One region of the Glutamicibacter sp. NPDC127525 genome, then DNA from elsewhere that is predicted to be linked to it. Evidence: riboswitches for the same ligand, from Rfam matches in the RefSeq annotation. Region 1 holds a riboswitch; each other region holds the start of a gene.
The links. Region 1 has a riboswitch for thiamine pyrophosphate ahead of ACFVHU_RS05680 (ECF transporter S component). Riboswitches for the same ligand answer to the same signal wherever they lie in the genome.
Positions count from the first base shown of each region.

Region 2: it holds a riboswitch for thiamine pyrophosphate, as region 1 does, so the genes downstream of both, thiC (phosphomethylpyrimidine synthase ThiC) here and ACFVHU_RS05680 (ECF transporter S component) in region 1, are expected to answer to the same signal.
Region 3: it holds a riboswitch for thiamine pyrophosphate, as region 1 does, so the genes downstream of both, thiM (hydroxyethylthiazole kinase) here and ACFVHU_RS05680 (ECF transporter S component) in region 1, are expected to answer to the same signal.
Region 4: it holds a riboswitch for thiamine pyrophosphate, as region 1 does, so the genes downstream of both, thiO (glycine oxidase ThiO) here and ACFVHU_RS05680 (ECF transporter S component) in region 1, are expected to answer to the same signal.

Region 1 covers NZ_JBHXVN010000001.1:1,204,821-1,212,541, forward strand. Annotated here, with positions in the region: gene cls (cardiolipin synthase) at 1-88, opposite strand, end outside; gene ACFVHU_RS05670 (aminodeoxychorismate lyase) at 255-1,130, shown strand; gene ACFVHU_RS05675 (ATP-binding cassette domain-containing protein) at 1,127-3,454, opposite strand; gene ACFVHU_RS05680 (ECF transporter S component) at 3,451-4,059, opposite strand; TPP riboswitch at 4,125-4,245, opposite strand; gene ACFVHU_RS05685 (DUF4235 domain-containing protein) at 4,321-4,572, shown strand; gene mnhG (monovalent cation/H(+) antiporter subunit G) at 4,629-5,033, opposite strand; gene ACFVHU_RS05695 (monovalent cation/H+ antiporter complex subunit F) at 5,033-5,299, opposite strand; gene ACFVHU_RS05700 (Na+/H+ antiporter subunit E) at 5,301-5,930, opposite strand; gene ACFVHU_RS05705 (Na+/H+ antiporter subunit D) at 5,939-7,540, opposite strand; gene ACFVHU_RS05710 (Na(+)/H(+) antiporter subunit C) at 7,537-7,721, opposite strand, start outside.
Region 2 covers NZ_JBHXVN010000001.1:1,052,178-1,059,898, forward strand. Annotated here, with positions in the region: gene ACFVHU_RS04930 (UDP-N-acetylmuramate dehydrogenase) at 1-329, opposite strand, end outside; gene ACFVHU_RS04935 (MFS transporter) at 382-1,581, opposite strand; gene ACFVHU_RS04940 (MaoC family dehydratase) at 1,584-2,024, opposite strand; gene ACFVHU_RS04945 (MaoC family dehydratase N-terminal domain-containing protein) at 2,027-2,473, opposite strand; gene ACFVHU_RS04950 (hypothetical protein) at 2,575-2,850, opposite strand; gene ACFVHU_RS04955 (DUF2797 domain-containing protein) at 2,938-3,879, opposite strand; gene ACFVHU_RS04960 (GTP pyrophosphokinase family protein) at 4,121-4,897, shown strand; tRNA gene ACFVHU_RS04965 (tRNA-Met) at 4,980-5,056, opposite strand; tRNA gene ACFVHU_RS04970 (tRNA-Thr) at 5,104-5,175, opposite strand; tRNA gene ACFVHU_RS04975 (tRNA-Thr) at 5,709-5,780, shown strand; TPP riboswitch at 6,054-6,161, shown strand; gene thiC (phosphomethylpyrimidine synthase ThiC) at 6,158-7,721, shown strand, end outside.
Region 3 covers NZ_JBHXVN010000005.1:29,537-37,257, reverse strand. Annotated here, with positions in the region: gene thiD (bifunctional hydroxymethylpyrimidine kinase/phosphomethylpyrimidine kinase) at 1-1,162, opposite strand, end outside; gene thiE (thiamine phosphate synthase) at 1,159-1,800, opposite strand; gene thiM (hydroxyethylthiazole kinase) at 1,793-2,587, opposite strand; TPP riboswitch at 2,577-2,671, opposite strand; gene ACFVHU_RS12535 (GntR family transcriptional regulator) at 2,706-3,074, opposite strand; gene ACFVHU_RS12530 (hypothetical protein) at 3,071-4,600, opposite strand; gene ACFVHU_RS12525 (aldehyde dehydrogenase family protein) at 4,690-6,123, shown strand; gene ACFVHU_RS12520 (amino acid permease) at 6,203-7,651, shown strand; gene pgm (phosphoglucomutase (alpha-D-glucose-1,6-bisphosphate-dependent)) at 7,648-7,721, opposite strand, start outside.
Region 4 covers NZ_JBHXVN010000001.1:873,121-880,841, reverse strand. Annotated here, with positions in the region: gene ACFVHU_RS04050 (lysoplasmalogenase) at 51-770, shown strand; gene ACFVHU_RS04045 (alpha/beta fold hydrolase) at 761-1,555, shown strand; gene ACFVHU_RS04040 (GNAT family N-acetyltransferase) at 1,677-2,111, shown strand; gene ACFVHU_RS04035 (OsmC family protein) at 2,143-2,574, shown strand; gene ACFVHU_RS04030 (mechanosensitive ion channel) at 2,869-4,089, shown strand; gene ACFVHU_RS04025 (GNAT family N-acetyltransferase) at 4,173-5,201, opposite strand; TPP riboswitch at 5,212-5,316, shown strand; gene thiO (glycine oxidase ThiO) at 5,314-6,411, shown strand; gene thiS (sulfur carrier protein ThiS) at 6,438-6,683, shown strand; gene ACFVHU_RS04010 (thiazole synthase) at 6,686-7,507, shown strand; gene moeB (molybdopterin-synthase adenylyltransferase MoeB) at 7,504-7,721, shown strand, end outside.

The sequences.
Region 1 (7,721 bases):
TGAAGTAGCGAACCGCTAGCTCTATTGCGACCAGCACGCTCCAGAGAACGCCGCCAATCTGCAAGAAGACTTCATTACTTGGCCACACTCGGGCACCCCCTTGGCTACACCCCGCGAATTCGGCATTATCGGCCTCTGATCTGCGATGTACAGGCCAAAATCCTTCGCTTAGCTTATCGAACATTGCCGGACTTGTCTGAATCTCCGCCTGCAGAAATCGCGCAGAAGACGCTGGGGTTCGATAATCTGTCTTTATGAGCTCACTTGTATTCTTGGATCCGGCCTATCCGGCTGGTCGTCTTGCAGACATCACTGCACCGCAACTTCTGGTCACAGCACAGGGAGTGACGCGAGGTGATGGCATCTTTGAATCGATGCTCTACACCAACCAGGCCGTACGCAAATTCGAAGCGCACCTGGCACGCTTGGCGACCTCGGCTGAAGTTGCCGACTTGGCCATTCCCGATGCGCGCAGCTGGTTTGCCGCGGTAGATACCGCTGTGGCCGATTTCGATGCCACCGGCGGCGCTGAAGAAGCGGTGGTCAAGCTGGTCGCCGCGCGCGGCGAGCACGACAATGATCCTGCCATTTGCTGGGTCACCGTGACCCCTGCCCCGGCTTTGGGCAGGGAACAGCGTGAAACCGGTGTGGATGTCCTGATGCTGGATCGCGGCTACGACTCGAAGCTGGCCGAACGTGCGCCATGGCTCATGATGGGCGCCAAGACCCTTTCCTATTCGATCAACATGGCCGCCCTGCGCTACGCGCACAAGCACGGCGCCCATGATGTCATTTTCACCTCCGCCGACGGGATCATCCTGGAAGCTCCGACCTCGACCGTGCTGGTAGCCCAGCGCGATGGCGAGACCAAGCGGCTGCTGACCCCGATGCTTGAAACCGGCATCCTGCCAGGCACCACGCAAAGCGCCATTTTCGACGCCGCGGCCCAGGATGGCTGGGAGCTGGGCTACGGCCCGTTGCGCCCGGAAGACCTGTACCAGGCCGATGGCGTGTGGCTGGTTTCCTCCATCCGCCTGCTGACCCCGGTGCGCACCATCGATGCCAAGCCGTTGCGCCTGGACGCTGAGCTCCATGAAGAGCTCAGCGCCCTGAGCGAAGCAATCCGCTAGGACCACACCAAGTTGTAGGTCCCTGCCAGCACGGCCGCAGCCATTGCGGCCGTGCCAAACAGGATCCCCGTGGCCAGCACCATGCCATCACGCCAGGTGAAGGTGGCCGTGCGAATCCATGTGCGCTTGGCCGTGCCAAACCCCTTGGCCTCCATCGTGGTGGCCAACCGTCCGGCGCGGCGAATCGCTTGCACCAGCAAGGCCAGCACCTGGCCGAGGGTTGCCTTGATGCGTTGGCCCACGGTGCCGAAGTTCCCGACACCGCGAGCGCGCCGGGCCAGCGTGAGCGTGGTGAATTCTTCCACCATCAACCCGAGCAATCGCATGCCGGCCAAGGCCCCGAGCACAAACCGGTGGGGTACCTTCAGCTGCTGAGACAGCGCCCCGCCCAAATCGCTTGGATTCGTGGTGGCCAGCAGCAAGATGCACGGGATGGCCAGCGCGAAAGCGCGCAGTCCGGTGGCAATGCCCCCGGCCACCGATCCCTCGGTGATGCTGAAGGCGCCGAATTGGGCGTAGACCATGCCGCTATCCTGGCCCACCAAGGCGATGCCCCACGCCGCAAGGATTCCGGCAATCAGCAGTGGCCACGCGCGCTTGAGGAATTTCAGCGGACTCAGCCCTGCCAGGGGGAAGAACACCACGGTCGCCACGATCACGACCAGCGCCGAAACCCAATCCAAGGTGGTGATCAACGGCAGTGTTGCCGCAGCCACCGCACCGAGCTTGGCCAGCGGATTGATCTTCGCCAACCAGCTATGCCCTACCGGCGCATCAAGCACCGGCCCCTGTCGCGGGGTACCAGCTTCCGGGGTGCCGGCAGTGAGCACCAGGTCCCTTGCTTTGAGCACCGAGGCAAAGTGATCGTCGTGGGTCACAGCAATGATCGCGGTGCCCTGCTGCAATTCCTCAACCAGCAGCCCGGCCAGTTCCCTCCACGTATTCGCATCCTGCCCGAAGGTCGGTTCGTCGAGGATCAGCACCTGGGGGGATGCGGCCAGAACAGTGGCCACGGACAAGCGCCGCTTCTCGCCCCCGGAGAGAGTGAACGGGTTCGCGTCTGCCAAATGCGCCAGGCCCAAGCGTTCCAGCAACGCGTCCACGCGCGCTTGGACCTGGGCCGGCTCGTATTTCGGCGCATCGGCGCTGCTGGCCTGCGCGCGGCTGGGAGCGAAAGCCAGCTCTTCCCGAACGCTCTGGGTCACGAATTGGTGTTCGGGTTCCTGGAACACCGAACCGATCCGCCCAATCAATGCACCGGCCTTCCAGGCAAACGGGGAGTTGCCCAGACCGTCGGCCAGTTGCGCGGTGGCCGCCAACCCGCCGTCGGCCGGGACGAGCAATCCGCCCAAGGTCAAGGCCAGCGTCGACTTTCCAGCGCCATTCTCACCGCGAATCACCGTCGCGGTGCCCGCTTGCACATTCACGTCCACCGCTTGGGTGCGCGGTGCCGTGGCGGTGCGGGCGGATACCAGCTGCTGCGCTTCCAGCAGAATGGCACCGGCACCGTTCGTTGCCCGAGCCACCTGCGGGAAGTAGCCTGGAATCCACAGCCCGGCAGCAGCCAGCTCCTCGCGCACCGTTTCATCGGTGTACAGCTGCTGCGGGTCCAGATCGTGCGCGACTCCCCCACCGGGCTGCAGCACGATAACCCGGTCCACATGCTGCGCCCAGGCTTCAATCCGGTGTTCCACGACGACCAGCGTGGCACCGGAAAGCCGGGCGGCGTTCAGCACCGCATCGCGCAAGAGCTCAATGCTCTGCGGGTCCACATTGGCAGTCGGTTCATCGAGCAGCATGACGCTGGGTTCCATGGCCAGAATGCCGGCCAAGGCCAACCGCTGTTTCTGTCCGCCGGAAAGTTGCTGGGTGCGGTGCTCGAAGGACAGCGCACCCAGACCCACAGCGTCCAGCACTTCGGGGATCCGCTGGCGGATCAGTTCGGGATCCATTCCGAGGTTCTCCGCGCCAAAGGCCACATCATCGGCGACCCTGCTTTGCACTACCTGGGTTTCCGGGTCTTGCTGCATCAAGCCCACCGGGTGGCTCCGGATGAAGGCATCGCTGCCATCTATGAGCAGCCGGCCAGCGACCTGATCGTCCTCATCCGCTTCCAGCAACCCGGCCATCGCGTGCAGCAAGGTTGACTTGCCGGCGCCCGATGGACCGACCAGCAGCACCTTCTCACCGGCGTGGATCACAAGGTCCAGTCCCGAGATGGCAGGATTCTGCCTCTCGGAGTGCTGCCAGCCGAACCCCGTTGCGGTGATGGCGGCACCGCGCTGGGTCAGCGAGGCTGCGCCGGAATTGGCAAAGGAACTCATTTTGCGCTTTCCAGGTGCGCACGCCGGCTCGGCAGGGCGCTCAGAGCGCCGGTCTTCGCCAGTCCGCGCGTGGCCAACCAGGACAGAAGCCCTGCGACGACTACGCCGGAAATGCCGGTGGCGATCACGTGGAAGATCTTCATTCCGGCGGTGTACTCAACATAGTAGGCCAGGATGTAGGCCTCGGAAATGCCGGCGAACAAGCCGGCGAACAAGCCTGCCAGCAGCGCCACGCCCAGGTTCCACTTGCGGTAGCGGAATGCTGCGAAGACCAGCTCTGCACCCAGGCCCTGGACCAGGCCGGAGATCAGTACGGTCAAGCCGTAGTGCGAGCCGAGCAGCGCTTCAACTACAGCGGCCAGCAGCTCGCAGTAGATTGCGGCGCCTGGCTTGCGGATGATCAGTGCGCCGAGCACCGCCGGGAAGAGCCACATGCCGGTGAGCAACGCGGTGGCTGGCGGGAAAGCTGCAAAGGCGAGCGAGAACAGGCCATAGCCGGCACTCCACGCCCAGAAAATGACCCCTGAAGCGACGGCGATCACCGAGGCGACGACGATATCAACTACACGCCAGCCGGTCCGCTGCTTCGAAACTGTTTCGTTCATTGCTGGTCCTCCTGTGGAAAGGAGGGGAGATGGACGGAATGAGGGCATACTGCCGCGCCTATCCGCATCCGAGATGCTCGACTTCCTTCGCCGGTACTAGCCGGGGCAGGTTCGAGGGTCTGCGATCTATCGCACTCTCAGCGTCTTGCGACTTTTTAAAAGTCTGACGCTCCCCTGTCGGAATAATTACTGCTCCCCCACCATACCGCAGGTATGCTGGGCAGAGGAACGATATGTCAAGAGCTTGATCGCGAGGAAAAAATGGATAAAGTGCAGAAACTTGCCACTACCGGTATCACCGTTGGCGCTGGCATGCTCGGCGGCAAGCTGGTTGATTTCCTTTGGTTGAAGGCAACCGGCAGCAAAGCACCACGCAAGGGCACTGAGGAAGCAGCGGAAGCTTCTTTCCGCCGTGCCTTAGGCTTCGCAGTCGTTTCGGCCCTGGTCGCAGCAATCCTGCAGACGGTGGCTGACCGCAGCGCCAACAAGGTTGTTGCCAAGTTCACCAAGTAAGCTTCGGCGTTGAGCCAAAAGCGGGAGCCGCCCAGAGGGGCGGCTCCCGCTTTTTCTCAATCTTGTTCGTCTGGCGATCCGGTCTTGGAAACCGGGGTGGTTCCGGTCGGCGGTGTTCCGTTGACCTTGTTGACCACGTGGCTCAGCTCATCGGAGAACAGGGTTTCCTTGGCAGCGTGCTTGGTCCGGTAGCCGGAACGGCCAATCATGTGGGCCGAAACCGGTGCGGTCAATAGCTGCATTCCCCAGGCCAGCACGAGTACCGGGACCACAGCCCAGCTGCGCAGGTAAATGGCCAGTCCAGCGAAAATCAGCAGGAAGCCGAGTACCTGCGGTTTGGTCGCTGCATGCATGCGGGTGAGCATGTCCGGGAAGGTCAGCAAGCCGATACCTGCGATCAATGACATCAGGCAGCCAAGGATCAGCAGGACGGCAACGAGGACATCGAGGAAGATTTCCATTAGGCGTTCCTCTGATCCGAAACGAAGCGCGAGACGGTCACCGAACCGATGAACCCGAGCATGCAGGCGGCCACGACGAACAGCAAGTAGTCGGTGTGCTTGTGCAGCACCATTTCCAGGCACAGCGCGGCGGAGATGATCAGCAGCATCACGTCCAGGGCCAGCACCCGGTCAAGGATTGACGGCCCCTTGGCAACACGGACCAGGCAGGCGACAGCACCGAGCCCGAGCATGATGCCGCAGATCCAAATGACGATATCCAGCATGTTACCCCTTCCTCGCATCAAAGTTCGGTCCGCATTCGCTCTTGATCGCTTCGTACTCGTCTCGGCTGCCAATAGCCATGATCAGCCGGCGTTCGATGTCCCGGATGCCGGCACGCGCCTTCTCCACGTCCGCAGGCGACTCGATGTCGATGTAGTGCAGGTACAGCGTCGACGAGCTGCGGTCCACGTCGATCACGAAGGAGCCCGGGATCAGCGTGAGCACGTGTCCCACGGTCATCACGATCAGGTCCGAGTCGGTGCGCAGCGGGACCGCAATGACCGCGCTGCGGGTGCGCTTCCCGCGGACCAGCGCCAGCCAGGCCACATGGACGCTGGCGGCGAAGACCTGTCCGAGGAACCAGATGAACAGCTTCAGGCAGTACCAGGCATTGATCCGGCCCGAAAGGACCACCGGCGGCAGCGGGAACAGGTTCACGATCAGCAGCGCGATGATCACGCCGAAGACCATGTTCCCCAGGGAGAAGTCCTGCCAGAGAGCACCCCAGACAAAGAGCAGCAGCAGAAGCAGCGGCCATTCCTGCTTGAGTGTCGCGCGGTGGCGCACACCGGAGGTATCCAGCGCATCGTCAATGCGCTGGTCACGCGGTTCAAAGTTCTTGTTCGGCATCATCCCTCCAATCAGAATGGCAAGATCGAGCTGATATACGGTTCGCGGGCGATCAGTTCCGCAGCCACCCGCTGGCAGAATTCGAAGATCGGCCCGGCAAAGACGGTCAGGGCGATGCCCGCAAGCACCAGCGAACCGGTGGCGTAGCGCATGCCCCACGGCAAGGAGTCGGCTTCCAGCTGCTTGGCCAGTTTCAACCCCAAGCGGGGGTTCTGCGCGCCGCCGGCCAACGTCTCGTCGGCGACCTGCGTCGCTTCGGCCACCAGGTCCTGGTTGGGCACCTCGGCATCAGCGGCACGGCGCCAGAACACACGGGCCCACACGCGGATGATCGCCATCAAGGTCAGCAGGCTGGTCAGCAATCCGGCGCCGATCACGACCCAGGTCAGCGGATCGGCATCCTGCGCGGCCGCATGCAATAGCCCGAATTTGCCCAGGAATCCGGAGAACGGCGGGATGCCGCCCAGATTGATGGCCGGGATGAAGAAGAGCAGGGCCAATGCCGGGGAGAGCTTGGCCAGCGAGCCGAGCCGGGTGACATTCGAGCTACCGGCACGGCGTTCGATCAGTCCCGCCACCATGAACAGCGAAGTCTGCACGATGATGTGGTGGCCCACGTAGTAGATGGTCGCGGCGATGGCCAGCGGCCCGCCCACGGCCACGCCGAAGATCAGGTAGCCGATGTGGCTGGTGAGCGTGAAGGAAAGCATGCGCTTGAAGTCCGTCTGCGCCAGCGCACCGAGGATACCGATGACCATGGTCAGCGCGGCCACCACCAGCAGTCCGGCGTTGACCGAGCCGCCCGGGAAGAGCAGGGTTTCGGTGCGGACGATCGCGTAGACGCCCACCTTGGTCAGCAACCCGGCGAACACGGCGGTCACCGGGGCCGGTGCGGTCGGGTAGGAGTCCGGCAGCCACAGGGACAGCGGGAAGACCGCGGCCTTGATGCCGAAAGCGATCAGCAGCAGCACATGCAAGATCAGCTGCGGGCCCTGGCCCAGCTCGGGCAGCTTCACCGCAAGGTCAGCCATGTTCACCGTGCCGGTGGCCGCATAGGTCATCGCGATGGCCATCAGGAAGATCACCGAGGAAACCACGGAAACCACCACATAGGTGGTACCGGCGCGGATGCGCTCGGCGGTACCGCCCAAGGTCAGCAGCACGTAGCTGGCGGTGAGCAGGATTTCGAATCCGACGTACAAGTTGAAAAGGTCAGCGGCCAGGAAGGCGTTGGACACTCCGGCCAGCAGGATCAGGTACGCCGGGTGGAATATCGACACCGGTCCGGGCTCGTCCCCGTCGGCCAGGCCCTGGCTGGTGGCGAAGAGCAGCACAGCCAGCGAGACGACGGTGGAGACCAGCAGCATGAAGGCGCTGAACCCGTCGACCATCAGGGCGATGCCGAAGGGCGACTCCCAGCCGCCAATATGGATGGCATAGCTTTCCCCGCCCCATACGGCGGCGAGCATTCCCGCTTCGAGCACCAGGGTCAGGCACAGGATGCCGATGGTGATCAGGCGCTGCAGGCGGACCTGGCGGCGGACCAGGAAGGCTGCCCCGGCGCCGAAGATCGGCAGCACCACGGCCAAGGGGGCTAGATCCAGGAAATTCACTCTTCCCCCTCGCGCACTGGGCGTCCTTCTTCATCAACGAATTCGGTCGTATCCTCAGCCACTGGCGAGTCTTCTTCCTCGTCGTAGGCGGTCTTCTGGGACACCTTGATATCTTCGGTGTCATCGGTGAGCTCATCAGCGCTGGTCAAGGTCCAGGACCGGTAGATCATCGCCAGCAGGA
Region 2 (7,721 bases), 150 kb from region 1:
GGGATGCCCGAGAGCGCTTCCAGTCCGCTCAGGCCCTCAGCCAGGCTGTATTCAACGGTCGTGTCCCAGTTCTCGCCGGCGGCAGCGCGCAGCAGCACCTTGCCATTAGGCTGCTCGTCCAGGTGCAGTCCGCGGGTGGCGATCTGTACTGCGACGCCCGGGTACCCCTCGTCGGAGATCACCAGGTTGGAACCCCCGCCAATGAGCAGAACGTCGTGCCCTGCGGTGTCTGCTGCCGCAACGGCTTGAGCCAGTTCAGCTTCGCTGGTAGCGGTCACCAATTGCTGGGCTGGCCCACCAACGTGGGTCGTGGTCAGATTCTTCAGCATTGCTTCAGTTTACTTTCCGTATGGGAACGAATAGGTGCGGCCGGCCGGCGTTCTACGCTTTGCCTGCGCCGCCGGTACGGTTTCCGGCGGCATTGGAGGACAAGCAGAAGGCCACGACCACCAGGATGGAAATGGAACCCAAAGCAGGGAGCAGGCCGATGACTTCAGCCAGCAGTCCCAAAAGCGGCGGGCCACCGAGGAAGGCGCCGTAGCCGATGGTGGACACTACCGAGACGCGGGTCGCGGCATGAACAGGATCATCCGATGCCGCGCTCATGGCCAGCGGGAAGGTCAGGGCCACGCCCATGCCCCAGATGGCCAAGGCCACGAAGGCCAGCGGCAGGTTGTTGCCAAAGGCGAAGAGCAGTACCCCGACCAGGGCGCTGATGGCGCTGGCCCGGATCATGACGACGCGGCCCAGGCGCAAGATCAGATCGCCGGACAGCAGCCGGGTCAGGGTCATGGCGGTAACGAAGACGCCGTAGCCGATGGCTCCCACGCCTTCCTTCGTGTGGTATCCATCCACCAGTGCCATGGCCACCCAGTCGCCGGCTGCGCCTTCAGCCAGGGCCATGCCCAGAACCAGAACGCCCAAGAGGACGGTCTGCGGTTCGGTCCAGGCCTTCTTCAGCGAGGTCCCGCTGCTGGTGCGCGGGGTCCGGCTGTAGTCTTCTCCGTAGAATCGGGCACTGTAGAGCACGGTGAAGACGATAACCAGGCCCATGAAGCCGTAGTGGTACTGCAACGGGATCTGCAGTCGGGCACCTAGCGCACCAGCGCCGGCACCGATCACGGTGCCGATGGAGAAGAAACCGTGCAGGGCGGGCATGATGCTCTTGCCCAAGGCGCGTTCCATGGCCGCGCCTTGGACATTGGAGGCGACATTCCATGATGCGGTCCCCAGGCCCTGGGCGAAGAGGAAGATGCCGCAGATCAGGGCGCTGCCAAAGATTCCTGCGCCCACGCCTACAAGAATGAGTGAACAGCCGGCTATTGTCGCGGCGATGCGCATGACGCGGGTGGCCCCAAGGCGCAGAACCAGTTGTCCTGAGACCGAGACGGACAGGAAGGATCCTGCACTCATGCACAGCAGCAGCAGTCCAACGCTGGCGTGGTCCAGCTGCAGGGCATCACGCACTGCGGGCAAGCGCGAAACCAGGGCCGAGATCAGCAGGCCGCTGGCCAGGTAGGCGGCCATCAGCGCGTTGCGCCACTGGGTTACAGGCCTCTGCGCTTCACCGGGAAGTTGCATGCCTAGAGCTGCACCACGGCTTGGCACTTGAGCAGTACCTTGCTGTCATGGGCCGAGACTGCCAAATCGATGCGTGCGGTGCGGGCTTCGGAGTCCAAGGCGCCGACCTTGCCCTCCACCGAAATGGTGGTACCTTCGTGATTCGCCGGGTTGGTTCCTTTGGGATCTTCGACGACTACCGGCTTGGTGAAGCGGGTCTGGTAGTCGATGATGGCTCCCGGGTTGCCGACCCACTGGGAGACCAGGTCGATGACCGATCCCATGGTGAACATGCCGTGGGCGATCACCGATGGCAGTTCCACTTCCTTGGCGAAGCGCTCATTCCAGTGAATCGGGTTGAAGTCGCCCGAGGCACCTGCATAGCGGACGAGGTCCGCGCGGTTGACCTGCACCGTGTGCGAGCCAATGACCTGGCCCTTTTCGAGGCTTTCGAATTCAATCATGCTTAGTCCTCAGCTCGTACCAGTAGCGATGAAACGGTGGTTGCGATCTTCTCGCCGGCCACGGTGGTTATTTCCGCGCGGGTGGTGATCATGGCACCGGCACCCATTTCACGGACCTGGTCCACGTAGAGCTCGGCAAGCAGTTCATCGCCGGCAACGATTGGACGGTGATGGGTGAAGCGCTGGTCGGCGTGCACCACGCGGGAGAAGTCGATGCCGCTGGCCGGGTCGGCAATCAGCTGCGCGTCAGCGCGCTGGGCGATGATGATCGCGAAGGTCGGAGGGGCAACGACATCGCTATAGCCCAGCTCGCGAGCGGCCTGCACATCGTAGTGCGCCTGGTTGGCGGCCTTGGTGGCCTTGGCGAATTCGCGGATCTTTTCGCGGCCTACCTGGTAGGACTCGCCGGCAGGGTAGATGCGCCCTACCAGGTCGGGGTTGATGCCCATGGATTCTCCTGAACGTTGTTGGAAGTGGCCAGGCGAGGCTGCCGCCGGATACGGGACCCGGGCGCAGCCAAGCGGTCACACGGTGGAATTCTTGCGGAGCCCTAGTCCTGCCCGTCCGCCGGGCGCTTCTTGGCTCGAGGGGCCGCCAGGCCATTGGCAATGCGCCACTGGCGCGCATCCCTGGCGCGGACAACCAGTCCGGCGATGTGGCAGAGCATGCCGATGACCATGATGCCGATTGCTGTGTAGACCGTTGGCAGCGATGGAATGTTGGCGCCGATGATGGCCAAGATGATGCCTGCGCCCATGATGCCCATGGCAGCGAAGACGAGCTTCTTATAGCGTGGTGAGGCTGATTCCCAAGGAGTGTTGGTCATGGTTCAAGTCTAGTTCAGCTCCGGCTGTGTCCGCTCATTGTGGCCGGGGCATTTCCCCGTGACTCCCCCGACAACGCTGGGCCTGATTCAGAACAGGGCGGATTGCTCTTCCCTGAAATCTGCGCAGTTCTCCACGATGGCGACCTCGCGGGTCTTCAGCTCGGCGGCATCCAGCAGGCGCACGGTGGTGCCTTCGCCGCTGTCTGCGAGGATGCTTTGCCCCAGCACGCCGCGGATGCGCAGATTCACGGTGTTCCCGCCCAGCGCGGTATTCCAGGCATGCAGCGCATGGGTATCCCAGGCGTCTACTACCGGGCGGGCGAAGGCCGGTTGTTCCCACAGCTCGTCGCGCAGCTGCACGCCGTAGGTTTCCAAGCCCCGCTGGGCGCCAAGGAAGGACCGGGCCCGGCTTGCCGCTTCGGAGTTGATCTGGTCCAGCTGGGCGTAGTCCAGTTCCCAGCTGGCCAGTCCCTTGATCTTGGACTTCTGCCGGACTTGCTGGCTCAGGCCCACGTGTTCAGTGACAAGGTCTTCGAGCACTCGAATAGCGGCTCCATCAGCGGCGCGGGCAATATAGCGGGCAATGACCGCTCCCTGCTGCGCCAAGCGAGTCCATTTGCTCTGGGTTGAGGTGGTACCGACTTTGGTCGCCCCATGGGCGAAGCTTGCGACATACAAGAAGTGCGGCTGCTCCAGGTACTTGCGCATGCCTTCCGGGGCTTCGCCGGTCTTGTGGAAATGATGCATGAACTTCGAATGATCCAGCCGGCGGCAGCGTTCGCACTGGGTTCCGGTACGCAGCGCTTTGTTCTTCGGGCAAGGCAAGGTGTTGCGAGAGCCATCGCTGTTCATCGTGATGTAGCCCAGGCAGAATTTCAGTTCGCCGATGCGCAAGCTTAGGGAACGGTTGGCTTCCAGATATTCGGTGCTCCATTTTTCCGCTTGCCTAAGCCGGAGCATGGGGGCGCGTTCATGCTCTGAGAAGCTGATGCCGTGGCAGAGCTGCCGGTGGTCGCTGGCGAATTCCATCGATGCCTTCCTCGAAGTTACCTCTTCAACGATAGTTCACCGGACATGGCTAGCTCCTGCAAGGCAGGTTGGCCGGCGCCTGCAGCCCGAAAGTTTGCTGGACGAATTCCCGATTCGTTCTGGCCTAATTCCTAGGAGAAGCCCTTAGGCTGGAACTGCACCGGAACCGTACCGCGGGCCGGGCCATAATCTGCTGAGGTGATCCAGGATTTCTGTCCCATTTGATGACAAGACTCGTGCAGTGGCCATCGCAGCTGCCGAGACCGCCCCTTCGCCGGCCGAGCTGCAGCGATTGACGCAGGCTTTCCGCCATGATTTCCAGCGTTTCATGATGGAGTACCAGTTTGCGGTGGACGAGGTGCTGACCAAGGTCTCGATCTTGCGTGAAGAGTTCTTGTATTTGCACAATTACAATCCAATTGAGCACGTCACTTCCCGGGTGAAAACTCCGGAGAGCATCATGCGCAAGGTCTCCCGCCGGAACATCTCCCCGTCCCTGCCTGCCATTCGCGAGAACATCAGCGACATTGCCGGCGTGCGCATTACCTGCAGTTTCGTCAAGGACATCTACAAGGTTCTGAACACGCTAACCTCGCAGAATGACCTGAAGGTCCTCCAAATCAAGGACTACATCAAGAACCCGAAGCCCAACGGCTATAAAAGTGTCCATGCGATCGTGCAGATCCCGGTCTACTTATCCGATGGCCCGGTCGATGTCGTGGTGGAGCTGCAGATCCGTACCATTGCCCAGGATTTCTGGGCAAGCCTGGAACATAAGATCTTCTACAAGTACGAGGGCGAAGTTCCAGAACATCTAGTGCAAGAGCTTGCCGACGCGGCGGCCATGGCGACGAAACTCGACATGCAGATGCAGCGCTTGCATACCGAAGTCCACGGCCATGATGCCAATCAGGCACCGAGCCAAGAGGCGGATTTCGATACGACAGCGATCCAGGGGCTGCTGTCGCTGGCTCAGCAAGCCAAGGACGGGAACCAGGAGAAGGACTTGGATCACTAGCCGTTCATGCCCTCGAAGGACAATGCTGCTTCGGGGCCGGAAACCAAAAAAGATCCTCGGCCGAGGCCGAGGATCTTTGATTTGGTAGCGGCGCCGGGACTCGATCCCGGGACCTCACGATTATGAGTCGTGCGCTCTAACCAGCTGAGCTACGCCGCCACAAGTGAGAAGCAATCCAGTAGAAGCCAAGAATGCTTCTCACTCAGAGCCCCCTGCCGGAATCGATCCGGCGACCTCGTTCTTACCAAGAACGCGCTCTACCACTGAGCTAAGGGGGCAACGAGTAAATACTCTACACGGATTTCCCGGCAAAGAAAAATCGGCGGATCACCCCGGAAAAGACCCGGAGAATTCTGTAAAACCACTAGTCAATGACTATTTATCCTCTTACTCGCTACCCCGGGGACGAAGGGTGGGACAAAAAGTGCCCTGGTGACGATGCTCACGAGAGTGCTCCTCGCGGTCAATCGCGGATTTGCCATGACGCGCAGGATAGAATCCCGCGGATCATCCCCGGTGGCCAAGCATCGAATTACCCCGCTTGGAACTTCGGAACGCTGACACCCTTTCCCACTCCAGAACCCCTGACCGAGCGGCACTTGGGCAACACCCGATCCACCTAGGCGCCCAGGCACGGCTCCGGTGCCCGGCAGCTGGATCCCGGGCCGTGAACCGGGGTGCTGGAAACCGCCAGGAAGGCAACAGCTCTTTGCCGCCCATTCCGGTCTTGAGTAGGAATATTGTGACCTCAGCAACAAATTCCCGACGGATTTTGCAAACCTCAAAAACCTGTGTAAAGTATTTACCTGTTGCCCCCTTAGCTCAGTGGTAGAGCGCGTTCTTGGTAAGAACGAGGTCGCCGGATCGATTCCGGCAGGGGGCTCGAAATAAGAGAGGCAATCTGGTTCCAGATTGCCTCTCTTTTCGTTTATCCCGCAGATGCCGTGTAGCCACTGCGAGCATGGCCCAAGGCGCACCCCAAGCTGCAGCACCGGCTATCGGCCGCGTCTTGCGCCCCGGATTCCAGGTGCCCCCGGCAAGAGTCTCCGGCCAATGAAAAGCATCCTGGCCCGCCACAGCCGGCCCTTCCCACTTCCTTGATGTCAGGCCCTGACCACTGGGTTTGCGTTTTCTCCTCGCAAGCGTGCTAAGTTGTTCGCGACCACACGGGTGCCCTGGCAAGGGCTGAGATCGGGCTATCGCCGTCCGCGACCGTTGAACCTGTCCGGGTAATGCCGGCGAAGGAAGTGAGTTTCCCCAGTGGAACAAATTGAACAGCACCCTGCCCACACCCTTGCCTACCGTGAATCTGCGGGAATTTCTGTTCCCGTCACGCAGATCCAATTGGCAGACTCCCCCAATGGACAGCCCAACGAGCCGCTGGCGGTATATCGCACCAGCGGACCGGGAAGCGAGCCCACCCAAGGCCTGCAACCCTTCCGCGAGCGGTGGATCCTGGAACGCGGGGACGTGGAAACCTATGCAGGCCGCGAACGCAACCTGCACGACGACGGACGCTCAGCGGTCCGCCGCGGCACGGCCAGCGCGGAATGGGCCGGACGCTCAGCCCCGCCACTGCGGGCCGTTGGCGGAGCCCGCGTGACGCAGATGCACTATGCGCGTGCCGGGATCATCACCCCGGAAATGCGCTATGTGGCCCTGCGCGAGGAATGCGATGTCGAGCTGGTGCGCAGCGAGCTCGCGGCCGGGCGAGCCATCATCCCGGCGAACATCAACCACCCGGAATCCGAGCCGATGATCATCGGCAAGGCGTTCCTGGTCAAGATCAATGCGAATATCGGCAACTCGGCGGTGACCAGCTCCATCGCAGAAGAAGTCTCCAAGCTCCAGTGGGCGGCCAAATGGGGCGCGGACACGGTAATGGACCTGTCCACCGGAGATGACATCCACACCACCCGCGAGTGGATCATCCGCAACTCCCCGGTCCCCATCGGCACCGTGCCGATCTACCAGGCGTTGGAGAAGGTCAACGGCGAAGCCAACGAACTGACCTGGGAGATCTTCCGCGACACCGTCATTGAGCAGTGCGAGCAGGGCGTGGACTACATGACCATCCACGCCGGGGTGCTGCTGCGCTACATCCCGCTGACCGCCAACCGGGTCACCGGCATGGTCTCGCGTGGCGGGTCCATCATGGCCGGCTGGTGCTTGGCGCACCACCAGGAGAATTTCCTGTACACCCACTTCGATCAGCTGTGCGAGATCTTCGCGCAGTACGACGTGGCCTTCTCGCTGGGCGACGGGCTGCGCCCGGGCTCCATCGCAGATGCGAACGACGCCGCCCAGTTCGCCGAGCTGGACACCCTGGCCGAGCTGACCAAGCGCGCCTGGAAGTACGATGTGCAGGTGATGGTCGAAGGCCCGGGGCATATCCCGTTCCATCTGGTGCGCGAGAATGTGGAACGCCAGCAGCAGCTGTGCGACGGGGCGCCGTTCTATACCCTGGGCCCGCTGGTCACCGACATCGCCCCGGGCTACGACCACATCACCAGCGCCATTGGCGCCACGGAGATCGCACGGTACGGGACCGCGATGCTCTGCTACGTCACCCCCAAGGAGCATCTGGGACTGCCCAACCGGGATGATGTGAAGACCGGGGTGATCACCTACAAGATCGCTGCGCACGCCGCCGATCTGGCCAAGGGCCACCCGGGTGCCACAGCGCGGGATGATGCGCTGAGCAAGGCGCGCTTCGAATTCCGCTGGAATGACCAGTTCGCGTTGTCCCTTGACCCGGTCACCGCACAGGAATTCCATGATGAGACCTTGCCGGCCGAGCCGGCCAAGACCGCCCACTTCTGCT
Region 3 (7,721 bases), on a different contig from region 1:
AGCAAGGCAGGATCGCGGCAATCAGCTCCCCGTAGCTCTCCTGGCTGGCGGCCAGGTGGTTGGTGTAGTTCAGCGTGGTGGCGCTGGGCGTATCAGCGAACTCATCCAGGTAGCTGCCGTGCAGCTGCAGCTCGCCATCGAGGATGCCGTTGGCGCCACGCGACCAGAAACGCTGGGCACCGAGATCCGGCGCCATCGAGCTGGCTAGCGAAAGCACCTTGGCGTAACGCAGCAGATACAGCGCATCCTGGGCGATGTAGTAGTGGAAGTCATCCCGGTCCAAGGTGCCCTCGGATAGCCGGGTGATGAAATCCAGCTGGTCGATTTCCTCGCGGATCGGCTGGATCTTCTGCCACCAGTCGCCCATGGGATCTGCCGTGCCGAAGAAGTCGATGAAGTGGTTGACCGGGCCGTGGCCGCTGCCCACCTGCAATTGGTCGGCCGCTGCGATGGCCTTGGAGAGGTAGGACTTGGACTGCTCCAACGCGGCGATCCAGTCTCCAGTGGCAGCGAAGCGGGTAGCCAGAGTGCTGGAAAGGGTGCAGCCGGTGCCGTGGGTGTTCCTGGTGGCATGGCGCGGTCCGTGCAGCTCCAGCTGCACCCCGCCCGCCGACACCAGGGCATCGGGGCAATCCGCCCCGGCCAGGTGCCCGCCCTTGGCCAGCACCAGCGTGTCGTGCTTGGCAGCCAGCCGCTGGGCCTGGCGCAGGGCTTCGTCCCAGGAAGGGGCCACAGGCTCGCGCAGCAAGCTGGCCAGCTCCAGCAGGTTCGGGGTAATCACCGTGGCGCGATCCAGCAGCGAATCAAGGGCCGATTCGTCGTCGAGCAGGCGATCCCCGCTGGTCGCCACCATGACCGGGTCCAGCACGACGGGGGCGTCAACAGTTTCCAGCCAGCCGGTGACTGCGCGGATCACCTCGGCGTTGGCCAGCATCCCGATCTTGATCGCATCGATGCGGATATCTGTACTCACGGCTTCGAGCTGCGCGAGGACGAAATCGCCGCTGATCGCCTGAACTCCGGACACCCCATGGGTGTTTTGCGCAGTCAAAGCGGTGATCACGCACATTCCGTAGCCGCCGTTGGCGGCAATGGCCTTCAGATCCGCTTGGATTCCGGCGCCGCCGGAAGGATCGGAGCCTGCGATGGATAGGATGTTCATTTCGAGGCCTCCCAGGCTGCGACCAGCTGCGCGCTGGCAAGTTGCGGATCTTCGGCGTTGCAGATGGCGCGGACCACGGCCAGGCCTGCGCCGCCGCCGGCGCGGATCGCGGCGGCATCGTCTTGGGTAATTGCGCCGATCGCTACGCAGGGCAGCTTGGCCAAGGCAGCGGCTCGCGCAAAGCCGTCCAGCCCCAGGGGAGCAGGATGGTCTTTTTTCGTCGGAGTGGCGCGGATGGCTCCTACACCGAGGTAGTCGATCACCGAGGCGTCCTTGTTCGCCTGGGCCAGCTGCTCATCGCTGGAAGCACTCAAGCCGATGATGCCCTCGCCGATGATCTGGCGAGCCAGCTGTACCGGCACATCTTTTTGCCCGATATGGATGCCGTTCACTGCTGCGCCAGCAGCCCGTGCCGCGAGGTAGACGTCAATGCGGTCATTGATCAGCAACTGGGCTTTGCCGTCGGTGAGCTTGGCAGCCGCGCAGGCCAGCTCGAAGAATTCCCGGGCGCTTTCATCCTTGGCGCGCAGCTGGATCCACCCGATCCCTCCGGCGACGGCTCCCTCGATAACTTCCAGGGTGCTGCGTGGGGTGCAGCTGGCAGTGTTGGCTACTAGATAAGCGCCGTAATTATGCATGGTTCAATTCCTCGTACTTCAAAGTTTTCAGTTCCCCGGGATCGGCAGCCGACAGCGCATCAAGGAAGGCAACTGCGAAGCTGCCCGGACCGGAGCTGCCAGCCAGGGCCTTTTCCGCGGCCAGGCCATAGAAACCGTGGGCTGCGATGGTGGCCTCGAACGGGTCATCGTGGACCGCAACCATCCCGGCGCAGACCGCGCCCAAGGCGCAGCCGCCACCTGTCATCCGGGTCAAGCCAATTCCGTTGGTATGCACCAAGACGGTACGCGTGGCGTCGATGATGGCGTCAGCCTGGCCGGAAATGGCCACCACGCAGTCGTGCTCCGTGGCCAGTTCGCGTCCCGCCGCCAAGGCGGCAGAAACCTCATCCAAGGCATCGACACCGCGCGAAGCAGATTGCCGGCCGGCCAGAGCCAGGATTTCCGAGGCGTTGCCGCGAATCAGGGTCGGGCGTTGCCGGACAATGCGCCGGGCAAACTCCGTGCGCACCGGAAGCGCTCCCACTGCCACTGGATCCAGGACCCACGGGGTGCCTGCAGCGCTCGCCGACTGCACAGCTTCTTCCATGGCGGTCAGCTGTTCAGTGCTTGGAGTTCCCAAATTCACCAATACGGCTGAAGCTGCCTGCGCGAATGGACCGGCCTCTCCGGGCAGATCCGTCATGGCCGGAGAAGCCCCGGATGCCAGCAGGGCATTGGCGGTGAAATTGGATACGACGGTATTGGTCAGGCAAAAAACCAAAGGTGATTGTTGCCGGTATTTTTGGGCAACTGCATGCAAAGCCATGCGACATCCCTCCGCTAGCGTGAACTAGATCAGGTTCTACGGGTCTTATCTCAGTCGGTTGATCCGACACCCCGTGTCACTGCCATAGAGCGTACGCACAACCGGTTCCGAGGACAAGTTACTTACGCTCGCGCCGCGCCACCAAGGCCTTGAGCGTGGCCGCATCCACCTTCTGCGCGGCCGCCAGCGCCCAGAGGCGATCCACGGCGGCCAGCAGATCTTCCCTGGTGTCCACCGGCTGCGGCCGCTCGTTGACTACTGTGCCGGCACGGCGCCGGGAGGTGATCAGCTCTTCGGCTTCCAGCTCCTTGTAGGCGCGCGCCACTGTACCGACAGCGACGCCGAGGTCCGTGGCCAGCGCACGCACAGTAGGCAGCTTGCTCCCCGAGGGCAGATCTCCCAAGGAGATCAGTGAAGCAATCTGCGAGCGGATCTGCTCATAGGGCGGGGTAGCTGCTTGGAGGTCAACACTGATCTGCGTGCTCATGAAGTAGCTGCCGGCTGATGTTCCCGCACGAAGGCGCTACCGGGGCGCTCTAGGAAAATGACTGCTGGGACAACGAAGATGAGCAATGCAAAGAGTCCCAGCCCGGCCGGGAATCCGTAGCCAATGAGCAGCATGGCTACCACTGCACTGGTGTTAACACGCATTGAACGCAGTTCCAGGACCTTGCGGTACCAGATTTCTTCGGCCGACGAGACAGCCCAGGGAATAATTGCCCGGCGGGAGAACCAGACGAATCCAAGATGGGTTGCCAGCAACAGCAGGATCAAGCCTGCAACCATTGTCTTGCCTGGAGGCACGAAGCCCCACAAATAGTCCAGCGGCGGATCGAGCAGAAAATAGGTGCTGGTGGCAAACAGCAAGCCAGCGGCGATGTAGGACCACAAGGGCAGGGGCGCGTGGTACTTGGGTGCTGCAGACGCCTGCCGGGCCACCGTGCTGACGTAGCTGAGATAAAGCGCATTGAGAACGGCATAGCTCAAAGCCGCACCGGCAAAGATCATTAAGATCCACGTAGTTCGCTCATTGGTAGGCATCTGGAGCTCGTCATCCAGTGGCAAGAATGACCAGCCGATTGCAACGCTGAGCAAGGTGAGTGCTGCAGTTACGTATTGCAAGGTGAATAGTTGATCACGCAAACGCGAGAAGGCGGTCCGTTCCCTGGTGGTGGATTGAGCTGAGAATGTAGAGCGCGGTCCCCAGAAGAGCAACGTGAGGGCGACCGCAAGGGCGCCATAGCTAACGAACTCGTACTGTCCATCCGGCGAATTAGCCTGCGAGTAATTGACCACCGACACGGTGAAAGCCAGCAAGACGATGCCGATATTGCGCATCAAGCGGTTGAGCCAGACCGTGCGCAACGCTTGGTTGTCTTCGACCGAGATGCCGGCCAAGGCAGGTCTTTTCAGGATAACTACGGTAATCACAGCCGCGGCCACGATGATCCCTGCCAGGGCCACGATGAATACCGGGAGCATCTGTGTGCCCGGCAACCGCCCATCATACGGACCCTCCGACGTGTATGAATAGATGCCGTCAAAATCAAAGGTCGTGAATTCCGAGGCCGGAACGCCAACGAGCCCTTCGACTTTGGAGACCGGCCACAGGGAGCCGACTGCGATCAGCAGCAAAAGCCCAACGAAAGCCCCTAGGGCCTTGGGAAATGGAGTTGTCAGGCTGCGGGCCTCTAATGAAGCGGTGCGCACGGGCTGGAGTTCCTTGGGCCAAGTGAACAAGCCGATGAGGTATACCAGAAGAACCCAGATCCCCGGAGTGAGTGCTTCAGCGATAGCCGAACCTGAATTGGTTTCGGTCATTGAAACGCGCCAGGTCTCGGACAAATCCCATGAGGTTGAAGCAAAGAATGCGATCAATGCGCACCAGAACGAGTGGGATCGGGCCCGGTCGATAGCTGGTGTTCCACGCCTGTGCGCCACCGAACGCAACCAAACGCAGATGATTGCGGCAACGAAAGCGATGGATATGGCGCTCGCCGAGAACTGGTTCATGGACATCAATGTATCAACTATTTGATACATATTGAATCCTCTGGCGAATTAAACGATGAAAAATAGTCCCAGTGACGTACGCTCAAATCATGGGTCTGTTTACTTCCACTCCGTTGCCCGAACCGGTCGGTGATTCCGCACCTCCGGTGGACGAGCATCCATCGCGCATAGCAACAGTTCTGAGTCATTTGCGGCGTTCTGCGGACACGCGGATCACGCATCCGCGACGCTTCCGCCTGCAGCAGCTCAAGGCACTGGAGAAGATGCTGGAAGAGCATCTGGAAGACTTCGTCCAGGCCTTGGCCGAGGACTTGGGCAAGAGTGCCACCGAAGCCAAATTCTCCGAAATCGACGTGGTGCGCGCGGAAATAGATTTCGCCCAGCGCCACCTCGTTGAGTGGATGGATTCCACCAGTGTCAAGGTTCCGCTGGCCTTGCAGCCAGCCATGGCCAAGGTCGAGCCGCGCCCGCTGGGGGTCGTGCTGATTATCGGAGCCTGGAACTATCCGGTTCAGCTGGTGCTCGCACCGCTGGTCGCGGCCATTGCTGCCGGCAACGCTGCGGTCATCAAGCCATCCGAGCTGGCTCCTGCGACCTCAGGCGCCTTGGCCAAGTTCCTCCCGGTCTACCTCGACGAACGGGTTTACGCGGTAGTTGAAGGCGGCGTGGATACCTCCACGGAGTTGCTTGCCGCCCGCTGGGACCACATTTTCTACACCGGCGGCGAACGCGTGGCCAAGATCGTGGCTGCCGCGGCCGCGAAGCATCTGACGCCTACCACCTTGGAATTGGGCGGAAAATCGCCGGCCGTGGTGGAGAACGATTCGTTGGCTTCCGCGAAGCGCTTGGCTTACGCCAAGTTCATGAATGCCGGCCAGACCTGCGTGGCGCCGGATTACGTATTGAGCGTGGGCGACTCGTCTGAGCTCATCAGGCGCCTGGGCCAGGCCATCTCCAGCTTCTACGGCAAGGAACCGCTCACCCATCCGGACTTTGGCCGCATCGTCAGCCGCAAGCACTTTGAGCGGCTGCTGTCGATGTTCGAGCAAGGCGAGGTGGTTTTCGGCGGCGAGTACGACGAGGATACCCTGCGCATAGCGCCGAGCATCATGCGCAATGTGGACCTCGAGGGAAGTTTGATGACCGAAGAGATTTTCGGTCCGATCCTGCCGGTGATCGAGGTGGAAACCTTCGAGGAAGCACTCGAATTCATTGCCCGGCGGCCGTCGCCGCTGGCCGCTTACCTGATGAGCGAAAGCCCGCGCCTGCAGTCGATTTTCTCTGACCGGGTGCGAGCCGGCTCCATTGTGCATAATGCTCCGTTGGCCCAGATGATCGTTCCAACCCTGCCTTTCGGCGGCGTGGGACCGAGCGGAATGGGGGCCTACCACGGCAAGCACGGGTTCGAACGGCTTTCGCAGATGCGCTCGGAATTCAACAAAACAACCGTCGTTGATACCCTGAGCGCGATATATCCTCCATATTCATGGGCCAAGCGAAAGATTATTGATCGCTTACTGTAGCGCGGTTCATAGCTTTATGGCTTGTCAGGGTGCTTGGATTGATAGGTTGGAAATTTTCAAGCATCAGGAGATGTAACGCATGACTGAGCCCGCACCGTCCCAGGACGGTCTGAAGCGTGGCCTCAAAGCTCGCCATATGCAGATGATTGCCATTGGCGGCTCGATTGGTACCGGACTATTCGTCGCGTCCGGCGGCACCATTGCCCAAGCTGGCCCCGGTGGCTCGCTGGTGGCCTACGCGCTGATCGGCATGATGGTGCTGCTCCTGATGCAGTCGTTGGGAGAAATGAGCGCCCGGCTTCCGGTCGCCGGTTCCTTCCAGACCTACGCAACGGTCTTCGTGAATCGCCACTTCGGCTTCGCGATCGGCTGGAACTACTGGTTCAACTGGGCCATTACCGTGGCTGCCGAGCTGGTGGCAGCTGGCATCATCATGTCCTACTGGTTCCCTGATGCCCCGGGATGGATCTGGGCGGCCATCTTCCTGGTGCTGCTCACCGGATTGAATGCGCTGTCCGCCAAGGCCTTTGGCGAGGGTGAATACTGGTTGGCCGCGATCAAGGTCATCACCGTGGTGGTCTTCTTGATCTGCGGTGTCGCGATGATCTTCGGCATCCTGGGCGACTCCACCCCTGGCTTCAGCAATTGGACCGATGGCGAAGCGCCATTTGTTGGCGGCTGGCTGTCCATCGTATCGGTCTTCATGATCGCCGGTTTCTCCTTCCAGGGAACCGAACTGATCGGCGTGGCCGCCGGTGAAGCCGAGAACCCCCAGCGCGATATCCCACGCGCCATCAAGGCGATCTTCTGGCGCATCATGCTCTTCTACATCGGCGCGATCTTCGTCATTGGCATGCTGATCCCGTATGTGGATCCATCCCTGCTCTCTTCCGAGGCATCGGATATCACCACCTCGCCATTCACCCTTGTCTTCGAGCGTGCGGGCGTAGCATTCGCCGCGGCACTGATGAATGCGGTGATCCTGTCGGCCATCCTCTCCGCAGGCAACTCCGGTCTATATGCCTCTGCGCGCATGCTTTATTCGATGGCGTTGGACGGCAAGGCTCCAAAGATCTTCGCCCGCTTGAACAAGCGCGGCGTGCCCATGCCGGCAATGCTGCTAACCGCCTCGGTAGGCCTTTTCGGCTTCCTTACCGCGATTGTCGGCCAGGGTTCGGCATATACCTGGTTGCTGAACGTTTCGGGTCTCTCCGGCTTCATTGCCTGGGTGGGTATCGCGGTGTGCCACTACAAGTTCCGCAAGGCATATATTGCCAGCGGGCAGGATCTCGCGAACCTGCCGTACAAGGCGCCACTGTTCCCGCTGGGACCGATCCTGGCTTTCGTGATCCTGATCGTGGTGATCGTCGGCCAGAACTACCAGGCGATCGTGGATGGAAACTTGCTGCAGATGGCTTCGAGCTACATCGGCCTGCCGATCTTCCTGCTGCTCTGGCTGGGCCACTGGCTGGCTACCCGCAAGCAGCCAGCCGTGGCCATCGATCCATGGACCGCGAAGCTGAACTAGCCAGCTAGCGCAGCATCAACAATCACCCGAGCTTCAGCCAGCACCTGCTGCAGATGCTCGGGTGATTTTG
Region 4 (7,721 bases), 330 kb from region 1:
AACGCCCCGAGGCCGTTAAACGCAATTATCGGCACTACCCAAGGAAGAAAGTGCAACCACACCTAGGCAATGAGCACACCGTTGCGGTGATCCCGGGGCAGTCACGCCGCGGGATCGCGGCTCTGGCGCTCCTGCTCGCAACTGCCACCCATTTGCTGGCACAACTGTTCTGGCCTTCGGGGCTGCTGGCGGACGCCACGCAGATCCTGCTGATGCCGCTGTTGGCAGGAACGGTTCTCGCCCTCACCACCTCGCCGCGTGGCACACTGATCCGGCTGGTGCTCATAGCCCTTTTCTTCTCCTGGGTCGGTGACACCTTGCCCCGGTTCATGGACGGCGATTCTGCATTCCTGGCCATGGTTAGCGCATTCCTGGTTGCGCAGTTCTTCTACATCGCCGCTCTGGCAAGATACTGGAAATCTTCGATACTGCGCCATTGGAGGATGCCGCTTCCTTATCTTGCCGCATTTGCCCTGCTGCTGGTCCTCTGCTCACCCGGTGCGGGAGTGCTGCTCGCCCCGGTGATCATCTATGGCTCGGCATTGATGATGATGGCCATCCTCAGTACCGGGCTGGGTCCGATCGCAGGCTTCGGCGGCGCAATATTCTTCCTCTCCGATTCCTTGATCGCGCTGCGCTCATTTGCGGATATCGATGTCCCCGGAATGGGATTCTGGATTATGCTCACCTACGTAGCTGGCCAATGGATGATCAGCTACGCTGCGAGCCAGCGCGAGGCACAGGAGAAGAGCACGGTGAAATGCGAGTAGCCCCAAAGAGCAGGATCCCGTTGTTCATGGTGCATGGCAACGGGGTAGACCACCGTATCCTCAAGCCGCTGGAAGCAGAGCTGGCCAACGCGCAGATCTTCGACTTGCACTACGTCGACTTGCCCGGCTTCGGAACCTGTCCACCGCTAGGGAACCCCGGGGGACTGCCAGAACTTGCAAACTGGTTGGAGGAACTGATCAGGCAAACCGCGGGAGAGGGGCCGTTCGCACTGCTGGGCAACTCTCTTGGCGCCTTGCTCTGCCAGGAGATGGCCGACAGGTTTCCCGGCCAGGCCCAAGGACTATTCCTCCTGGCCCCAGTGGTCTTTCCCGATGCCTCGCGGCGCACTGTGCCCGAAGCGCAGGTAGTCGTAGAGGATCCCGGGCTGCTGGCCCGGATAGATCCCCGCCAAGCACAGCAATTCTCCGATATTGCCGTGGTGCAATCGCAGCAGGCGTGGCAGAGCTTCGCGCAGTGGGTGCTGCCCGGGCTGGACTGCGCGAACTTGCGCTCCATGGCCAAGCTATCCAAGCGCTACTTCCTGGATCCTCTGCCCGTGGAGCGTAAACGCCAGCTGGATATTCCGGTAACCATCCTGTGCGGGAAACAAGACCACATCACCGGATACCGGGATCCCGAGCAGCTATCGCGCCGGTACCCCTCGATGAGGATCCGCGTGCTTGATTCTGCAGGGCATAACGTGCACCTTGAGCAGCCCGAGCAGGCCGCGGCCGAATTGCGGGACTGGGCCCACCGCACGGGCCGCATGAACGAGCCGGCTTGAGCCGGGGAAAAACCGCATGCTGGTGTGCCGCAACGATCCATAAAAACTTGAGGAATCGCTGGCACCCGGCTACATTTCGAATCAGCAAGTACGGATTCGCTTGAGCATGAAGGAATATGGCATGGAAGAGACTCTCCTGCTGCGCGAGCTGTCGAGCGTGGATGAAGTGCCTGACCTGCTCGACATTTGGCGCAGTTCGGTGGAACGCCGGGGAGACTTCCTCTCGGCTGCTGATATTGATGCGGTGGCCGTCGCCCTGGAAGCTGTCTATAGCCAATCGGTCTCAGTCAGGATTGCCCAGCATGGTCGACGCATTGTTGGCTTTGCGGCATGGAGCAGTACACGCATCGAACTGCTCTGGGTGAGGCACACTGATCGCCAGAAGGGTGTGGGCCGCATCCTGCTGGATGAAATCATCGCCAGCATTCCCGGGATCAGCGTTCATCTCGATTGCCAGCGCCAGCCTGCCATTGCGTTCTTTGGCGACTGCGGATTCGTGCCTGTGCCCGGGGAATCTGCATCGTCGCCGCAACGAGTCGTATTGCGCCACGTGTAGTCTTCAGCCTGGATCGTGGCACGATAGTTTCATGAGTGAAAATAGCCGTGAGATCCGTGAAGTCAGCATCGAACGCGTCGAGGCACGCAAGTACAGGGCCACTAGCCTCGAATCGGGAGCCAGCCTAGAATTCGGCCAGGGCGAAGGATTGCTAACCCCGGTGGAGTTGCTGCTTGCTGCCATCGCAGGATGTTCCGCAATTGATGTTGATGTGGCGACCACCAGGAGAAGCGAGCCTGAGAAATTCGAAGTCAAAGCGGGCGGCTACAAGGTCTCTGAGAACTCGGCGAGCCGGATGGAGGACATCCATCTTGGTTTCGATTTGAAGTTCCCCGATACCGAGGAAGGCCGCAAGGCAGCCAGCATGGTGGAGCGCATCGTCAAGCTTTCGCATGACAAATACTGCACCGTCTCCCGCACCGTTGAACTGGGCGCTTCCGTGCGGAGCGAAGTCATCAACTAGGTAGCGGGACTTCCGGCAATTCCCGGATGAATAAAGGTCAATGGCTGAATCCGCAATAGCTTCCATGGCAATTCACGGGTTTGGACGCAACCGCGAACTTTCTAACATTGCGTGGATCAGTTGTCGGCAAGGTCTTATTGTTCGGAATTCGTTGAATACATCGGGATATAGTCAGCTTTTCGCAATTCGAGCTGTGAAAGTCCAATGATTCAAGCTGGGAGCATGGGTCTTTGCCCTAGTCAGCGGAGAACCTTCATCGTAGGGTCGGACTGTCCCTACGTTGAAGGAGCAGCAATGCAGTCTGAGAACGTTTTAGGCAATATCGACTGGGCGTCGATGCTACAAAAGGTTGGCATCGCGCTAATCATCCTCATCATTACGTGGCTAGTTGCACGCATAATTCGTTGGGCTGCCGCCAAACTGGTGAACAGGGTGAAGTTCCTGCAAAAGCAGGGCAATGACGGAGAACAAATAGGCCAATCCCTGGGCAAGGTCGCGGGGTTGATTGTCTGGCTCTTCGGCCTCGTGGCAATCCTGCAGGTCTTCGCTCTATCCGAAGTGCTATCGCCGGTGCAGGGCATGCTCGGCGGCGTCATGGCCTTCATCCCCAACCTCATCGGTGCGGGCTTCATCTTCTTCATTGGCTACGTCATCGCGAATATCGTTCGCCAGCTGCTGAGGACCGGTTTGGGAACTGTCGATTTTAGCGGACTGGTCCGCAAGGTCACCCCAGGCAACGAACCAGTAGATGAAGTTCAGTCTCGCGAATCCCAAGCGAAGATCGTTGACATCATTGCCAACATCGTCTTCGCCTTGATCCTGCTAGTCGTCGCAATATCAGCCCTGCAGGTTCTGGGCATCGCGGCAATTTCGGTACCTGCCCAGCAGATGCTGCAGCTGGTCTTCACCGCAATCCCGCAGGTCATCATGGCCTTGGCGCTCTTGGCCGTGGGTATCCTGATTGCCAAGTTCGTCGGGCAGCTACTTGAATCCACCCTCCACGGCGTGGGTACCGACACTGTTGTTGCCCAGTGGGGCGTAGTTCCCGAGGGCAAGAGCGCTTCGGGAATCATCGCTGGCATCGTCAAGATTGCTATCGTGCTGTTCTTCGGTGTGATGGCGGCCCAGATGCTGAACTTCCCAGCGATCACCAATATCCTCAATGAGATCCTGGCCTTGGGCGGCAAGATCCTCTTCGGCGCAGCAATTATCGCCGCAGGTTTCGTCATCGCCAATGTGATTGGCCGCTTCTTGGGTGACACTACTGCTTCGAAGATCATCCGCTACACGGCAATTGCGCTGTTCGTGGCGATGGGCCTGAAGTACATGGGTATCGCCGATTCGATCATCAACATGGCCTTCGGCGCAATCGTCATTGGCGCAGCATTGGCAGCGGCTCTGGCCTTTGGCCTCGGCGGTCGTGATGCTGCGGCCCGCACGCTGAAAAAGATGGAGGCCCAACAGGCCACCAATGGCCCGGACTCGACGCCACCGGCATCGAACCCAGGCATCTAACCACGCATCACAAAACCTGAGGGACAGATAAGAAGTCGCGGAATCCAAAACCGGATTCCGCGACTTTTTTGATGCCCGCCAAGCTACTGCTGCGTGCCCCACGGCAAGGGCATGACCGCAGAGCCGCCATCGGTACGCAACCGCGCGTAGGTGTGCACATCGATGCGTTCTCCGGCAACCAGGAATTTGCCCCGCTCGACACCTTCGTGCAGGAAGCCGTTGCTTTCTGCCACATGCTTCGACCCGGGATTATTTGCCCGCAAGCCCAGCTCCAAGCGGTACAGTCCCAGCTCGTCGAACAGGTAATCCACCAAGGTTGCCACGGCGCGGGTGGCCAGCGACCGGCCCCGGTAATTCTGGTTCATCCAATACCAAATCCACGCGTTCCGATTGGCCGGGTCGACCGTACCGCACACCAGTCCCACCAGCCGATCCCGATATGCGACGGCCATCGCCTGCTGGCGTTCCCCGGCCTCCAGCAGTGCGCGCACATACGACTCAGCCTTTTGCGGGGAATCGGCGTCGCCTTGGCGCAACATGTCGGGGTTCGAGGAGAATGCCTCGAAGACCGCTTCGGCATCCGAAAGGCGCAGCCGGCGCACCGTGAATTCACCGTCGGCATGCACGGTTTCCTTCGGTCCTGCAGATGGCTGCGGATGAGCGGCGGCCGTGCCCTGGTGGAAGAGCAGCTGCCAGCGGCCCTGCTCATGGATCCACAGTGAACTGCGTTCGCTGGGGGAACCGGCGAGCAGCTTCCAGCGCAGCAGCACCAGCTGGTCTGAAAGCTGGAGAGCCACCGGGCTTTCGACTTTCAACGCCCCGGCATCCCGTGCCGGCTCCCGGGCCAGCTGGGCAATGATGGCCTCGCGATCATAGACTCGCCCGCTGGCTCCCACCTCGGCGAACCGAGGATGCAAGCGCCGCTGCAATTGCTCCTGGCTATGGCGTTGGCTGGATTCCAAGAGTTCTTGCTCCAACGAGATGATGGTGCTGGATAGCGCAGAACCTTGGGGAAGCACGATAGGGAAGTCATGGAATGCCATGTCAGCAAGTACATCACAGAAGATGACGGAACTGCGTTCAATGAAGTTCGACTTTATGAGCTGCATCATGCTTATAATCGCTGTAATCCGCGGGAGCCTGAATCGACCAGGCTGAGAGGGCACCGAGCCGACCGCTACACCTGATGCGGGTCATGCCGCCGTAGGAAGGAAGCGTGCCCTTGTGCATGTCAACATTGTTGGCGCCGGGATAATCGGCCTGGCCGTCGCGTTCGAGCTGGAATCACGCGCACACACCGTCACCCTCATCGATCCGGCACCCGGCCAAGGTGCAAGCTACGCGGCAGCAGGAATGCTGGCCCCGGCAGCTGAAACGGTCTGGGGCAATGGCCCGTTGCACCAGCTGCTTGCCGCCTCGAATGCCGCCTATCCGCAGTTCATCGAGCGCATCGCATCGGCCACCGGGCAACGCCCGGACTACTTGCAGAACTCCACGCTCGTTGTCGCCGCAGAGCCTGCGGACCGCGAAGCCCTGCACGAGCTGGCCGAACTGCAGATATCCCTCGGCCTGTCAGCGCAAAAGCTGCTGCCCAGCCAAGCCAGCAAGCTCGAACCAGCCTTGGCCGCCAATATTGCTGGCGCGGTCCTGTGCCAAGATGACCACCAGGTCGACCCTCGATCCATCGTCAAGATCCTGTTGGAGCATCTGCGTCCGCACCTGGTCGAGGAACGGGCGCAGGCACTGGTGACCGACGGGAAGCGGACCACCGCTGTGCGGACCGCATCGGGCCGAATCCTCGAAGCGGAGCAGACCATCGTGGCCACCGGTCTTGGCACCCTCGATGGCTTGAACGAACTTCCGCTGCGCCCGGTCTACGGGGACATCCTCCGGATCCAGGGACCAGCAGGCCCGCCGCTCATCACCCGCACCATCCGCGGCATCGTGCACCGGAAACAGGTGTATCTGGTGCCGAGAAGGGACGGTAGCCTCGTCCTTGGCGCCAGCGTCCGTGAAGACCGGCAACAAGCGGTGAACATTGGCGCGATGCACCTGCTGTTGGACAACGCGAGAAAGCTTGTCCCCGGCATCAGCGACTGCACGCTGAACGAAGCAACGGCCCGGGCACGTCCCGCCACGCCAGATGACCGGCCGCTGCTGGGACGCCTTGATCCAGGGCTGCTGCTCTGCACCGGGTACTCCCGGCACGGCGTGCTGCTGGCTCCGCTGGGCGCAACGCTCACTGCGGATCTCGCCCACGGCCACCAATCCCACCCCTTGCACCAGGCTGTGGATCCCCACCGCTTTGCCAACGCAACCTAGACCGCTCACCGAACGGAGCAGCAACCATGACAAGCATCGGCATCAATTTCAATTCACGGCAACTGAACCTGGACGAAGGAACCACCCTTCGCGAATTCATCAGCACGCAAATCGGCAAGGAACTGGACGCCAACTCGGTGGCCGCTGACGGCAGCAAGCTCGGAGTTGCCGCCGCCGTCAATGGCGCTGTCGTTCCACGCAGCGCCTGGAATAGCTACCTGCTGGCCGAAGGGCACAGCATTGAACTCGTTACCGCGGCCCAGGGAGGCTAGGCATGGAAACGCGCAACATCACCGAGCTGGACATCCACAGCGACCCATTCCAGATCGCCGGACGCTCCTTGTCCTCGCGCCTGATCCTCGGCACCGGGGGAGCGAGTTCGCTGACCACCCTGGAAAGCGCCCTGCAGGCCTCCGGAACGGAGCTGACCACCGTGGCCATCCGCCACTTTTCGGCGGCCGGCGCAGGCAACGTGTATGAACTGCTGCAGCGCAACAACGTGATTGCGCTGCCCAACACCGCTGGATGCTTCACCGCCCGCGATGCGATCCTCACCGCGCACCTGGCCCGTGAAGCTCTGGAAACCAATTGGATCAAGCTCGAAGTCATTGCCGATGAGCACACGCTGCTGCCGGACCCGCTGGAACTGCATGCGGCCACCGAGCAACTAGTGGCCGACGAGTTCCAGGTTTTCGCCTACACCAATGATGATCCGGCACTTGCCCAGCGCCTGCAGGACGCCGGGGTTGCGGCAATCATGCCGGCCGGAGCACCGATCGGCTCGGGCCTGGGGATCCTGAATCCGCACAATATTTCCACCATCGTCTCGCGCGCGCAGGTACCGGTGATCCTTGACGCCGGGGTGGGCACCGCCTCGGATGCGGCCCTGGCCATGGAGCTCGGTTGCGACGCGGTGCTGCTGGCCAGCGCGGTGACCCGGGCGCACAACGCGCCGCTCATGGCCAGGGCCATGAAGGATGCTGTGCGTGCCGGGCGCGCCGCGCGGCTCGCTGGCCGGATCCCGCGCCGCGATACCGCACTGGCCTCATCGCCGGCCGAAGGCATGATGCAAACCCTGGTCGGTGACTTCTCGTGAGCCGGGAAGCCCTGGTCGCACCCGGCGCGGAGCTGGAACCGGAAGAGCTGGCGCGCTACTCCCGGCACTTGTCCCTGCCCGGGGTGGGAGAAGAAGGGCAACGCCGCATCGCCAACGCCAAGGTGCTGGTTATCGGAGCCGGGGGCCTGGGCAGTCCCATTGCCAGCTACCTGGTCGCTGCGGGAATCGGCACCCTCGGGGTCATCGACGATGA